2 regions of the Bordetella sp. FB-8 genome follow, and region 2 is predicted to be linked to the other one. Evidence: predicted binding sites of a transcription regulator. Region 2 holds the regulator's gene; the other holds the start of a gene.
What was found. The regulator sigma-54, encoded in region 2, starts transcription at its own class of promoters, with help from an activator protein. The targets are predictions, from matches to a motif close to TGGCANGNAANCTGCTTT.
Positions count from the first base shown of each region.

Region 1 (7,157 bases), 140 kb from region 2:
TGGGCCATCTCGGCGCCGAGTCTCGGAATCGGGCCGAACTGCGCGCGACAAGGCTTGGCGCGCGGAAGTACTATTCTAATCGACGTCAATCGGGGGGTATTTTCATGCCGCAAACTTCTTCCATCACCGCACCGCGCCTGACTTCGCTTTCGCACGGCGGCGGCTGCGGCTGCAAGATCGCGCCCGGCGTGCTGTCGGCCTTGCTGGCCCGCCATGCGCCCCTGTTCAAGCCCAGCGCGGATCTGCTGGTGGGCAACGAAACCGCCGACGATGCAGCCGTCTATCGCCTGAACGATGAGCAGGCGCTGATCGCCACCACCGATTTCTTCATGCCCATCGTCGACGATCCCTACGACTTCGGCCGCATCGCCGCGACCAATGCGCTGTCGGACGTCTACGCCATGGGCGGCACGCCCATTCTGGCGCTGGCCATCGTGGGCATGCCCATCAATGTGTTGCCGCACGAAGTCATCGCCGACGTGCTGCGCGGCGGCGAGTCGGTGTGCGCCGAGGCGGGCATCCCGGTGGCGGGCGGCCATTCGATCGATTCGGTCGAACCCATCTACGGACTGGCCGCCATGGGCCTGGTGCATCCCAAGCGCGTCAAGCGCAATGCCGATGCGCGCGCGGGCGACGTGCTGATCCTGGGCAAGCCGCTGGGCGTGGGCATTTTGTCCGCCGCGCTCAAGAAGAATCTGCTCGATGCGGCCGGCTATCGCGTCATGATCGAAGCCACCACACAGCTTAACCGGCCCGGTGCGACCCTGTCCGAGTTGCCCGGCGTGCATGCCATCACCGATGTCACCGGCTTCGGCCTGCTGGGCCACGCGCTGGAGATGGCGCGCGGCGCGGGTCTGGCCGCGCATGTGCGCCTGGCCGACCTGCCGTGGTTGGACCAGGCGCAGGCCTATGCGGCGCAGGGCGTGATCACCGGCGCCTCGGGACGCAATTGGGCGTCGTACGGCGAGTCCATACGCCTGGGCGCCGGCGTGGACGACACGGCCCGCGCGCTGCTCACCGATCCGCAGACCTCCGGCGGGCTGCTGGTGGCCTGCGCCGCGCAAGAAACCGAGCGCGTACTCGACATCTTCCGCAGCCAGGGCTTCGGCCATGCCGCCGTTATCGGGGAGATGCGCGAGGGCGAGCCCGGCGTGCATGTCGAGTGATGCTTCCAGGCGGTCGGCCACACTCCTAGGAAATAGGCACTGCATATGACAACGCAATCCAAAGTCATGCTCGTCACCGGCGCCAGCCGGGGCATAGGCGCCGCAACGGCGCTGCTGGCGGGCAGTCGCGGCTACGCGGTCTGCGTCAACTACCACCAGCGCGGCGATGCCGCCGACGCCGTGGTCCAGGCCATACGCGCGCAAGGCGGCCAGGCCATCGCAGTGCAGGCCGACATGGCGCAGGAGGACCAGATCATGACCCTGTTCGAGCGCGTGCAGCAGGCCTACGGCCGGCTCGACGCGCTGGTCAACAACGCCGGCGTGCTCGACAGACAGGCTACGGTCGAACAGATGAGCGCGGCGCGCATACGCCGCATCCTGGACACCAATGTGCTGGGCACCTTTCTGTGCTGCCGCGAAGCCGTGCGGCGCATGGCGCCGCGCAACGGCGGCCTGGGCGGTGTCATCGTCAATATCTCGTCCATGGCGGCCCGCCTGGGTGCGCCCAACGAATACGTGGACTATGCCGCCAGCAAGGGAGCGGTGGATACGCTGACCCTGGGCCTGGCCAAGGAGGTCGCCGGCGACGGCATACGCGTGAACGCGGTGCGGCCCGGGCTCATCCACACGGAAATACACGCCAGCGGCGGCGAACCCGGCCGCATCGACCGCCTCAAGGACGCCGTTCCGCTCAAGCGCGGCGGCACACCTGATGAAGTGGCCGCCGCCGTGCTGTGGTTGTGCTCGGACGAGGCCTCATATACCACCGGCACATTCATCGACGTGTCGGGCGGGCGCTGAAGCGCAGCCCGACACGCCGGGCCGTCGGCATGCCGGCCGCTACGGCGCGGCGGCCGGCGAGGGTGGCATGCAGACCGTCGAGCGGGTCAGAAAGCGCACCTCCCGGCCGTTGTCCAGGGAGAACATGCCGCCGCGGCCCGGCACCACGTCGATGATCAGATCCGTGTGGCGCCATGCGGCGTGCTGCGCGGCGCCAATGTAGAACGGCGCCCCGCCGATCTCGCCCAGCAGCACGTCGCCGTCGCCCACCAGCAGATCCCCTTGCGCATAGCACATGGGGGAGCTGCCGTCGCAGCAGCCGCCCGATTGATGGAACATGATCGGGCCGTACTGCGCCGTCAGTTCCGCGATCAGCGCGAGCGCGGCCGGTGTCGCGGCGACGGTGCTCATCAGAAGAATCCGAGTTTCTTCGGGCTATAGCTCACCAGCAGATTCTTGGTCTGCTGGTAGTGATTGAGCATCATCTGATGGTTTTCGCGGCCGATGCCCGATTGCTTGTAGCCGCCGAAGGCCGCATGCGCGGGATAGGCGTGATAGCAATTGGTCCAGACACGTCCGGCCTTGATGGCGCGGCCCATGCGATAGCAGGTGTTCGCGTCGCGCGACCAGACCCCGGCGCCCAGACCGTACAGCGTGTCGTTGGCGATGGACAGCGCTTCTTCAGTGTCTTTGAAGGTCGTGACCGACACCACGGGGCCGAAGATCTCCTCCTGGAAGATGCGCATCTTGTTCGTTCCCTGGAACACCGTGGGCTGGACGTAATAGCCGCCCTTGAGGTCGCCGTCCAGATCGGCGCGCGCACCGCCCGTCAGCACCTTGGCGCCTTCCTGCTTGCCGATATCGAGATAGGAGAGGATTTTCTCCAATTGCTCGCTGGAGGCCTGGGCGCCGATCATGGTGTCGGCATCGAGCGGGTTGCCCTGCTTGATGGCTTTGACGCGCGCCACGGCGCGTTCCATGAAGCGATCGTAGATCGAGGCCTGGATCAAGGCACGGCTGGGGCAGGTGCAGACCTCGCCTTGGTTGAGCGCGAACATCACGAAGCCTTCGATGGCCTTGTCCAGGAAATCGTCGTCTTGCGCCGCCACGTCGGCAAAGAAAATGTTGGGCGACTTGCCCCCCAGCTCCAGCGTGACCGGTATCAGGTTCTGCGACGCGTACTGCATGATGAGACGGCCGGTGGTGGTTTCGCCGGTAAAGGCGATCTTGGCGATGCGCGAACTCGATGCCAGGGGCTTGCCCGCTTCCAGGCCGAAACCGGTGACGATGTTCAGCACGCCCGGGGGCAGCACGTCGGCGATCAGCTCGGCGAAGATCATGAGCGTGAGCGGCGTCTGCTCGGCCGGCTTGATCACCACGCAGTTGCCGGCTGCCAGCGCGGGCGCCAGCTTCCAGGCGGCCATGAGCAGGGGGAAATTCCACGGAATGATCTGGCCGACCACGCCCAGCGGCTCCTTGAAGTGATAAGCCACGGTGTCGTTGTCGATCTCCGACAGCCCGCCTTCCTGCGAGCGGATCACCGAGGCGAAGTAGCGAAAGTGATCCGCCGCCAGGGGCAGGTCGGCGGCGCGCGATTCGCGGATGGGCTTGCCGTTGTCCCAGGTCTCGGAGGTTGCCAGCAGTTCGAGATTGGTTTCGATGACGTCGGCGATGCGGTTGAGCAGGCGCGAGCGTTCCGTCACGGAGCTCGAACCCCAGGCCGGGGCGGCCTTGTGCGCCGCGTCCAGCGCCGCGTCGATGTCGGCCGCGCAGGAGCGCGCGTGGCGCGATAGGACTTTGCCGGTCACCGGCGTGACATTGTCGAAGTACTGGCCGTCGGCCGGCGCGCGCCAGCGGCCGCCGATGAAGTTCTCGTACTGTTTCTTGATGTCGATGGGCGAGCCATAGACGCCCGGAGCGATGCGGGTTGCGGTATCCATGCGTGTCTCCTGTTTGTTTGAATGTAGGGAATGAAAGCCCCGCTTCATTCCATGCAATAAGCGTGCCAGAGCTTGTGCCGCGTCGCGGCAGTGATGGACAGCCCATATGCCGCCATGCGAAAGTAAAGACCTCGGCTCCAAGAGCGGTCCGCCTGAACGGCGGATGCGCCAGACAGCGTCGCAAAATGCGACAACGGGCCGAAACAGGTGTCGCAGCACACCGATCGGAGACAGTCATGGCTAACCCCCGAATCCCGCGGCTGGAAAGCGCGCGCCGCCAGTTTCTCGAACAGGGCGTTGTGCCCGCCAGCGTTCTCGCCGAACCGATTCTTCGATCCTGGCGCCGTTGCGCCGACATCGGACACGACATGTCTGGCTCCAGCCGCATGCAGCTGCCCACCCAGGGCGAGTTGCGTGAACTGCGCCAGCGCAACGAAGACCTGCGCAGGTTCGGCCGGCCCATCATGGCGCTGCTGGCGCAAGAGGTGCGCCAGTCCAGTGGACTGGTCCTGCTTACCGATGCCGCCGGCAGCGTGCTGGATGCCGCCGGCAACGACGCGTTCGCCGATTGTGCCGCCAAGGTATCGCTCATGCCCGGCGCGCTTTGGAGCGAGTCGGCCGCCGGCACCAACGCCATCGGAACGGCGCTGGTCGAACATCGGCCCATCGAAGTGCGCGGGCATGAACACTATTTCGAATCCAACCGCATCCTGACTTGTGCCGCGGTGCCGATTTCCGACCCTCGCGGCCGCACGCTGGGATTGCTGGACTTGTCCGGCCCGGCCGCGCAAGGCAGCGGCCATGCGCTTGCCCTGGTGACCTGGGCGGTGGACCAGATCGAGCGGCGCCTGTTCGACCAGGACTATGCGCATTGCCTGCGGTTGGCCGTGCACGATGAGCCGGGCCTGCTCGGCAGCGCGCACGAGGGCTTGTTGGCCTTCGACGGCGGCAGGCTGGTCGCGGCCAACCGGCATGCTCTGCGCCTGCTGGCCTTGGACGCGAGCGCGCTGGGCGTGTTGTGCTATGAAGATCTGTTCGTCCAGGCTCCGGCCCAGGCGGCCGCGCGCGGAACTTTACGCCGGCTGCACGGTGCGCTATTGCATGTCCGCCTGGTGCAGTCCGCGTCCGCCGCCGCGCCAAGCCCTGTGTCCGTTCCGGGCGAAGCCGAGCGGGCCGCGGTCCTCGATCTTGCGCGCGAGTCGCTGCCTGTTCCGCGTCGGGAGGCAAGACCATCCACGTCGGCGCGCCTGTCCCGGCCCGGTGAACCCGCACCCTGGTTCGATGCGGGGGCGCTGGCCGACCTGGCCCGCGCCGTTCGCCTGCTCGATGCGGGCGTTGCAATACTGCTGCAGGGCGAGACCGGAACGGGCAAGGAAGTCTTTGCGCGGCAGATGCATGCCCGCAGCGCGCGCGCCGATGGTCCCTTCGTGGCCATCAATTGCGCCGCGCTGCCCGAGAGCCTGATCGAATCCGAGTTGTTCGGCTACGAGGAGGGCGCCTTCACCGGTGCGCGCAGACAGGGCAGCAAAGGATTGCTGCGCCAGGCGCAAGGCGGCGTGCTTTTCCTGGACGAGATCGGCGACATGCCCCTGCCTGCGCAGGCCCGCTTGCTGCGCGTGTTGCAGAACCGGGAAGTGACGCCGCTGGGCGGCGCGCGTTGCGTGCCGGTGGATTTCCTGCTGATCTGCGCCACGCACCGACCCCTGGGGCCGGCCGAGCAGAATGTCTTGCGCGCCGATCTGTACTTTCGCATCGCCGAGTACACGATGTGTCTGCCCGCCTTGCGCGATCGCGCCGACCGTGCCCGCATTGTGCAGGCCTTGTGGTCGTCGGGCGCCTTGCCGGCGCACGACGGGCCGGACCTGCCGCAGGAAGTCCTGCAGGCACTGACTGCCTACGATTGGCCGGGCAACTTCCGGCAGTTGGTCGCCACGCTGCGCACCTTGCGGGTCCTGGCCGAAACCGAAGGCCAGACGCGGCTGGACATGCTGCCAGCGGACATGGCGGCGCAGGCGCGCGCGCCCGCCGATCTCAAGGTTCTGACCGATGCCGCGGTGCGGGAAGCGCTGGCTGCGTGCGGCGGCAGCATGAGCGGCGCGGCGCGGCGCCTGGGCGTGCATCGCAGCACGCTGTATCGTTGGGCCAAGCCGGCGCGCGCAAAATGATGCTGTCTGAAGCTGCGTAGGGCGGCCGCGTAGCAGCCGCGCGCCGCGCACGGTGGACTGACGCGCCAGCCGATCACGCCCGGCGCGCCACGCGCATGGCAGGGCCGGTCGTCGGCCGCATCTGCAGCATCAGGTCGTACAGCTGTTGCGCGGCTGGCGAGAGGCTGGCCCCGCGGCGCCGGATCAGACAGATCTTGCGTACCAGCCCCGGCATGCTGAGCGGCCGGCTCACCAATCCCGGGCGGTCCAGTTCGTACAAGGTCAGGGCGGGTACGACAGTTATGCCCAGCCCCGCGGCAATCATGCCGGTCAGCGTGGCCAACTGTTCGACTTCCAGAACGATATTCATAGGCATGGGATGGAAGGCGCGCTCGAGCTGCATTCGCACGCTGTGCGAACGGGCCAGATGAATGAAGGGGGCGGCGGCGAGGTCGCGCGCGCTGATGCGGGGCCGGCTTGCCAGCGGATGATCCTGCCGGCATACGAGGTGGAAATGGTCGTTGCACAGCAGTTTGGATTCCAAGTCCTGAGCTGGCGTGTCCGACGAGGCCAGGGCGAAGTCCACGCTGTTGGTGCGCACCAGCTCCAGGCTGGGCGCAGAGAGTGTATCCGCCAGTCCCAGGTCGATGCCGGGATGGCGCTGGCGAAATTCGGCAAATACTCCAGGCAGCCAGCCGGCGGCGATCGAAGGCAGAGCGGCGATCGAGACGCGGCCCTTGCGCAAGGTGGCATAGCCGCGGAATTCGTCGATCATCGCGTCGAACTGCCCCACCATGCGGCGTGCCGATTCCTCCAGCATGCGCCCTTGCGGGGTCAACTCGACGTTGCGGGTGTCGCGGTCGAACAGCCGCGCACCCAGCGTGTCTTCGATGGCGCGGATCAGCGAACTGAACGCCGATTGCGACAAATGACAGACTTGCGCGGCGCGCGTGAAACTGTGCTGGTCGGCCAGCGCAAGGAAGGCGCGTAGATCGCGGCTAGACAGATTTATCTCTTTCATCGCTTAATCGATTTGAATTTTCTGTTTTTCCAATTTTAGTCCTGACGGTAAATTGTGCGAACTGAAGAGGCGACGGCCGGTAGGCGGCACATCGCCCGTTTTCAAG
Region 1 covers NZ_KB907784.1:1,614,858-1,622,014, forward strand. Annotated here, with positions in the region: gene selD (selenide, water dikinase SelD) at 105-1,166, shown strand; gene H143_RS0107730 (SDR family oxidoreductase) at 1,212-1,967, shown strand; gene H143_RS0107735 (DUF779 domain-containing protein) at 2,007-2,357, opposite strand; gene adh (aldehyde dehydrogenase) at 2,357-3,886, opposite strand; gene H143_RS0107745 (sigma-54-dependent Fis family transcriptional regulator) at 4,123-6,051, shown strand; gene H143_RS0107750 (LysR family transcriptional regulator) at 6,125-7,051, opposite strand.
Region 1: a site for sigma-54 is predicted at 3,937-3,954, ahead of adh (aldehyde dehydrogenase). Genes of this name have one in related genera too.

Region 2 (7,157 bases):
GTGGGCAAGGGCAAGTCTCATCAACTGGGGCAATGACCGGGCGCTCGGTGCCTGCACGACCGGCCGCGGCCAGGCAGGGCCCGGGCCTCCCGCAGAAAAGGGGCGACTGCAGAATATGGCCGCCGGCCTCAGGCTGCGGCGACGACAGGAATGGGCGAGCTGTTGGCGGCCTGGCCCTGTTCGACCAGGACCTCGGCCGGTTTCACCGGCCGTGTGACATCGCGCACCTCGCAGACACTGGAGGCGCGTCCGCCGGGCAGGTATTCGCAGGCCGTGCTGGCGCAACGGCCGCAGCACGAGGCGACGCCCAATTCGAACTGCAGGTCATCCAGCGATACGGCGCCCGCGTCGACGCAGGCGCGGACCTGACGCTCGGTGATGGCATTGCAGATGCAAATATACATGCGAATTATTATCGTCTTTGTATACTGCACGGACAAGGGGCAGGCGGCCAAAATATGTAATGCAACGTGACAAGGAGGCATGGCCGGGCTCGGACGCAATGCCGGATCCGGCATGCCGCTTTCCATGCCGCGCCACAAAGCCTCTCCTTGGAGACAGGAGACCGCTGGCGGCAGCGGCACATCAGCCCTGCCGTGGATCGATCAGGAATTTCTCGCCGGTCGCCTTGCGCTCGACGGCGCGCAGCACCTCGGGCCGCAGCACTTCGGCCAGGCCGATGGTGCGCGTGTAGTGGCTGGCGAAGGTCGTGGTCAGCTCGTCGGCCACGCGCTGGCGAAGGCGCTGCGCGGCATCGGGGCCTATCTTGGACAGGTAGTGAAAGAGCAGCCACGCCGACACGCTCCACGCATAGCCCAGCGGGGCGCGATCCAGCAAGATCGGCGCGGGGTCGAGGCTGCCGTAAATGTAGAGCTGCTTGAAAACGGCGGTGCCATATCGACTGTAGGCGCCCGGCCGCCGGGCGGCGGCGCGTTCCATGGCCAGCAGGATGTCGCTGCCGAGCTTGCCGCCGCCGATCGCGTCGAAAGCGATGGTGGCGCCTGTCTGCGCAACCGCGTCGGTCAGGCGGGCGGCGAAGTCCTCGTCCTTGCTGTTGAGCACGTGAGTCGCACCGATGCCTCGCAGCAAGGCGGCCTGCTCCTCGGAACGCACGATATTGACCAGCGCGATGCCATCGGCCAGGCAGATCCGTTGCAGCATCTGGCCCAGATTGGACGCGGCCGGCGCGTGGACGATGGCCTTGTGGCCTTCCCGGCGGGCGGTGTCGACAAAGCCGAGGGCGGTCAAGGGGTTGATGAACATGGAGGCGCCGTCCGCGGCATTGGCGCCCGGGGGCAGAAGCATCACATCGTGCATGCCGATCCTGCGGTAGTCGGCGTACATGGCGCCGCCGGACATGCCGACGCGCTTGCCTTCGAGAGCGGCCGCATTCCTTCCCGCCGCCACGACCAGGCCCGCGCCCTCGTTGCCGACGGGCAGCGACACGCCCAGCCGGCCGGCGACCGCCGCCAGGCGCGTCGGTGGCACGGCAAACGCGATGCGTGCGCCGGGAGCATCGGACACGATGCGGGACAGGTCCGCCGGACCCAGCAGCAGACCGATATCGCTGGGATTGAGCGGCGTCGCCTCGATGCGGACAATGACCTCGTCGTCGCCGGGTTCTGTCAATTCGACTTGTTCCAGCGACAGGACGAGCGTGCCGTCCTCGTTGATCGTGGATCGCAATTCGCGTCCGGTCCAGGCCATATTCCCACCTCCGATGCAGGTATCCATGCGTTCATCTGCCAGACGATAATTCGGTTTGAACGGGAATGATCGAAAACGTGCAATGCAATGCGGGCAAAAGCCGGCCCGGGCGCAGCGCACGCCTCGAAGGGCAGACGGTCCGGGGCCAATAACCGCCCCAAATTTTCCCATATACGGGATATATTCCCATATATGAATGAACCCAAGATCAATCAGAACCGTTCCCTCGCCGAGCATCTACGCACCTTACGCACGGATCGCGGGCTTACGCTGCAGGATCTGGCCGCCCGCAGCGGCGTCAGCCGGGCCACCCTGTCGCGGATCGAAAACGGCGAGGTAAGCCCCACGGCGGAAACGCTGGGCCGCCTGGCATCGGCCTTCGTCCTGCCTCTCTCGCAACTGCTGGCTCCGCTGGAGGCGGACTTTCCGCCGCTGGTGCGCCATGCCGAACAGAGTGTCTGGCAGGACCTCGAACATGGCTACTCGAGGCGCTCGCTCTCGCCCCCCAACCGCCAGCTGCAGCTCGAAATGATCGAGTGCGCGATCGAACCCCGCCAGCGCATTGCCTACGAGCGCCCGGCCTTCGCGGGCCATGAACACCATCTCGTGCTGTTGTCCGGCGCGCTCGTGCTCACTGTCGACGGAGTCCGGCACGAGCTGGCCCCGGGCGACTGCCTGCGGTACCGGCTGCGCGGCGCATCGTGCTTCGAGACTGGCCACCAGCCCGCCCGATACATCATTGCCATGGCATAAGGAACGGCCCCGCATGACACCGCACATCATCGAAATCGACGGTCCCGCGCTCGAACAAAGCGTGCAAGCGTTTTCCCGCATCCTTGCCGACAGCGTCGCCCTGGGCGCGGCCATAGGCTTCATGACACCGCTCTCTCTCGACGACGCGGCCCGCTTCTGGCTGGAAGGCGTCCGCCCCGAGGTCGTTGCCGGAAGAAGAATCCTCTTGGGCGCGCAGCACGATGGCGACATTGTCGGCACGGTGCAGTTGCTTACGTGTATGCCGGCCAATCAGCCTCATCGCTGCGAGATCGCGAAGATGATTGTCCATCCGCGCGCGCGCAGGCTCGGCATCGGCCGGGCGCTCATGAATCACGCCATCAATCGCGCGCGCGAACTCGGCAAGACGCTCATCACCCTGGATACGCGAACCGGCGACGCCGCGCAGCCGCTGTATGCGAGCGTCGGCTTCGAGGTCGCGGGCGTGATACCCGATTACGCATGGAACCCGGACGGCGAGGCCAGACACGCGACCACCTATATGTATCGCAGGATCTAGAGCGGATCATCCGGTACCGCAGCCACTACGCCGTTACGGATATCACCAAGACAACCCAGAGTAGGGAACCGGCTGGGCGCCCGGCCTCTAACGCATCACCTGCGCCTGCGCCTTGCGCAACGCCGCCGGCGCGATGCGCAGCGCCTCGCGGTACTTGGCCACCGTGCGGCGGGCGATCACGATGCCGCGCTCGGACAGACACTGCATGATCTGGTTGTCGGACAGGGGTTTGCCGCGGTTTTCCTCGGCCACCATCTTGCGGATGTGCTCCTGCACCGCCGTGGCCGAAGCGGCATCGCCGGTGTCGGTCGCTACTCCCGTGCCAAAGAAGCGCTTGAGTTCCATGGTGCCGAACGGCGTGAGCATGTACTTCTGCACTGTGGCGCGTGAAATCGTGGACTCATGCAAACCAAGCTCGCTGGCGATGTCCTTGAGTATTAAAGGACGCATGGCCGCGGCGCCGTGGGTAAGGAAGTCCGACTGGTGCGCCACGATGGCCTGGGACACCCGCAGGATGGTGTCAAAGCGCTGCTCGACATTGCGTATCATCCAGCGCGCCTGCTGCAGCTGGGCCTGCAAAGCGGCATGGCCGCCTTCGCGCCGATTGCCCAGCATCTGGGCATAGACTCCATTGACGTGCAGGCGCGGCACCACGGCGCTGTTGAGTACGGCCCGCCAGCCCTGGCCGGTCTTGCGCACCAGCACGTCGGGCACGGCGTAGTCGGCCGCCGGCACGGTCCAGGCGCGGCCGGGGCGCGGGTCCAGCCGCACGATCAGCGCATAGGCCGAACGCAAGGTGTCGGCATCGCACTGCAGGACTTCGCGCAGCCGTGCCGGGTTGCCCGCCGCCAGCAGCGGCAGGTGCTGGGCGCATAGCTGCCGCGCGCAGGACAGCACCCGGGCATCGGCTGCCTCCGGCAGGCGCGAAACATCGGGGTCGCGCAGTTGCAACCGCAGGCAATCGGGCATGTCGCGCGCACCGATGCCAGGCGGATCGAAGGATTGCAGCAGCATCAGCGCGGCGCGCAATTCGTCGGCATCGACATCGAGCTCGGGCGGCAACCAAGACAGTATCTCTTCCAGCGGTGATCCCAGGTAGCCGTTGTCGTCGAGTTCGTCGATCAGTATGCCCACCAGGGTCTGGTCGCGCGCCAGGGCGCGCGTCAACGCAAGCTGGCCCAGCAGATGTTCGCGCAGCGTATCGGTGTGCGCGGCCTGCGGCATGCCGTCGTCGTCATCGGAATACACTCCGCCCGAGCCGGGCATCTCATCGGAGCGCGATTCGGCCGATTCGCCCGGGGCGTCGGCCTGCTCCATCGAATCTTCGCGCTGCGGATCGGCCGCTTCGGCTGCCGGGGTCGGATCGTCGTCGCGTTCGAGCAGCGGGTTTTCGATCAGCGCCTGGGAAATCTCCATTTCAAGTTCGACGGACGACAGCTGCAACAGCCGAATGGACTGTTGCAGTTGCGGCGTCAAAGCCAAATGCTGGCCTTGACGAATTTCCAGGGCGGGACGATTGCTCATAGGTACAATCATATAGGTCAATCGGGCGCAGCCGCCCGGATGCCCAACCTTCTCACGCCAGACATGCCAGCCACTCCCGACCGTATACGCCAGGACCGCCGCCTCATCGGCCAGACCCTTTTCAAGCTGTCGTTGACGCGCCTGGCCATCCTGGCCGTGGGCATCGTCATCGCCGCGGGCATCTGGATCTATGTCGCATCGTGGATATTGAACGACGCCTCGCCCTGGATCCAAAGCTTGGATCAGGGAGTCGGACTGAGCTGGCAGCACATCCTGGGACCGTCGGCCGTCAGCCTGCTCTACGGATTCATCAACCCCTGGCTGTGGCGCATCCTTGCGCTCATCTGGACGCTCATCGTTCTTTATTCGCTCAAGACCTGGATACTCTCCAGCCTGGCCTCCGGCCGACTCTACACGGTCAACAGCCGCGTACTAGCCGAGCTGCGCCCCAATTTGTGCGAGGAGGTGGCCGATGTGCTGCGCTGGGTCTGGCAAGACCGCAGCGAACCCTTCACCGTCGGCGACCTGCAGCGCGCGCACCGCGAGCTGCGCAGCAACCGCATCGGCAAGATCGCCCTGACTCGGGCGCAGAGCGCCATCCTCGACCAGGGCGCCGTCGGCGATGCCGGACTCGAGGAGCCGCCGCGCGCGGCGCGGCGCCAGGCCGAGCCCACACTGAGCCGAACGCGCTGATCCGCCGGCTCCGGGGCGGCCGGGCCGCCCCAGGCAAAAATTTGCGTTGCCGCGAAAAATATGAAAGACTAGAAAGATGAATGCGCAACGCACCTTTTTTGCACACACCACGGCTTGGGGCAACGCCCGCGCCGGGTCTGTCGCAGCGCGTTCTTTCCTCCTGGCTGTCCCAGCCGCTCTAGCGCTATCCCTACACCTAGCGATCGGTTGCCGAGCCTAGTGTTCGTGGTGTTCGGCAGCCCCCGGGCCGCGCTCATCCCTGCCGCGGCGCAGCTTGCCACAAGCCTGCCCCTACTTGTAAAAAATCAGAATCCAGCCCGCACCATCGTGCGCACTGATGCCGGCACCGCCGCCTAGCGGACGTTGCCCTGGCCGCCACCCTGGCCAGCAGCCGGTACAACGGATTCACAAGACCCGAGGACCCCGACATGATGCTTGCCAACCCTGCCACCAAATACATCCCGTTTCGCCCCTTCGCGGACGACTACGCCCAGCGCACCTGGCCCAGCCAACGCATCACGCACCCGCCCATCTGGATGAGCACCGATCTGCGCGACGGCAACCAGGCCCTGATCGAGCCCATGACCGTCGAGCGCAAGCTGCGCTTTTTCGACCAACTGGTCAAGATCGGATTCAAGGAGATCGAGGTGGGCTTTCCCTCGGCCTCGCAGACCGACTTCGACTTCGTGCGCAAGCTCATCGACGATAAGCGCATTCCCGACGACGTCACCATCATCGTGCTCACGCAAGCGCGTGAAGAACTGATCAGCCGCACGGTGGAAGCGGCCGCCGGCGCCAAGCGCGCCATGATCCACCTCTACAACGCCTGCGCCCCTGCCTTCCGAAAGATCGTCTTCAACATGAACAAAGACGAAGTGAGGAACGTGGCGGTCACCGGCACCAAGCTGATCATGAAGTACATGGCCCAGCATCCGGGTACCGACTGGCGCTATGAATACTCCCCCGAAGTCTTCTCCACCACCGAACCCGAGTTCGCGCTGGAAGTGGCCAATGCCGTGGCCGAGACCTGGGGTGCCACGCCCGAGCGCAAGCTGGTGCTCAACCTGCCGGCCACCATCGAAGCCACGCAACCCAATCTGTACGCCGACCAGATCGAATGGATGTGCAAGAACCTGGCGCGCCGCGACAGCATCATCGTCAGCCTGCACCCGCACAATGACCGCGGCACCGCCGTGGCGGCCGCCGAGTTCGGCGTGATGGCCGGCGCCGACCGCATCGAGGGGTGTTTGTTCGGCAGCGGCGAGCGTACCGGCAACGTCGACCTGGTGACGCTGGCGCTCAACCTCTACACCCAGGGCATCCACCCCGGCCTGGATTTCTCCGACATCGACGAAGTGCGCCGCACCGCCGAGTACTGCAACCAGATTCCCGTGCATCCGCGCCATCCGTACGCGGGCGACCTGGTGTTCACGGCCTTCTCCGGCTCGCACCAGGACGCCATCAAGAAGGGCTTCGCGGTGCAGAAGCCCGACGCCGTATGGGAAGTGCCCTATCTGCCCATCGACCCGGCCGATCTGGGCCGCAGCTACGATGCGGTCATCCGCGTCAACAGCCAATCGGGCAAGGGCGGCGTGTCCTACCTGCTCGAACAGGAGCACGGCCTGGTCCTGCCGCGCCGCCTGCAGATCGAATTCTCACGCGCCATCCAGCGCGTCACCGACGAGACCGGCCGCGAAGTGACCTCGGGCGACGTATACGGCATCTTCGACAGCGAATACCTGGCGCAGACCTCGCCCTGGACGCTGATCAGCCATCGCATCGAAAGCAATCCGTCGGCCGGCGAAGGCAAGCACTACACGGTCACCGCCGAACTCGAATACGACGGCCAGCGCCGCACGGTGCAAGGCAGCGGCGACGGCGCGCTGGCGGCCTTCGTCGCCGCAGTCGGCGAGCCCATCCGCATCATGGACTACACCGAGCA
Region 2 covers NZ_KB907784.1:1,472,654-1,479,810, reverse strand. Annotated here, with positions in the region: gene H143_RS0107070 (citryl-CoA lyase) at 1-36, shown strand, start outside; gene H143_RS0107065 (bacterioferritin-associated ferredoxin) at 129-404, opposite strand; gene H143_RS0107060 (zinc-binding dehydrogenase) at 586-1,734, opposite strand; gene H143_RS0107050 (helix-turn-helix domain-containing protein) at 1,900-2,460, shown strand; gene H143_RS0107045 (GNAT family N-acetyltransferase) at 2,474-2,998, shown strand; gene rpoN (RNA polymerase factor sigma-54) at 3,086-4,522, opposite strand; gene H143_RS21360 (hypothetical protein) at 4,586-5,215, shown strand; gene leuA (2-isopropylmalate synthase) at 5,644-7,157, shown strand, end outside.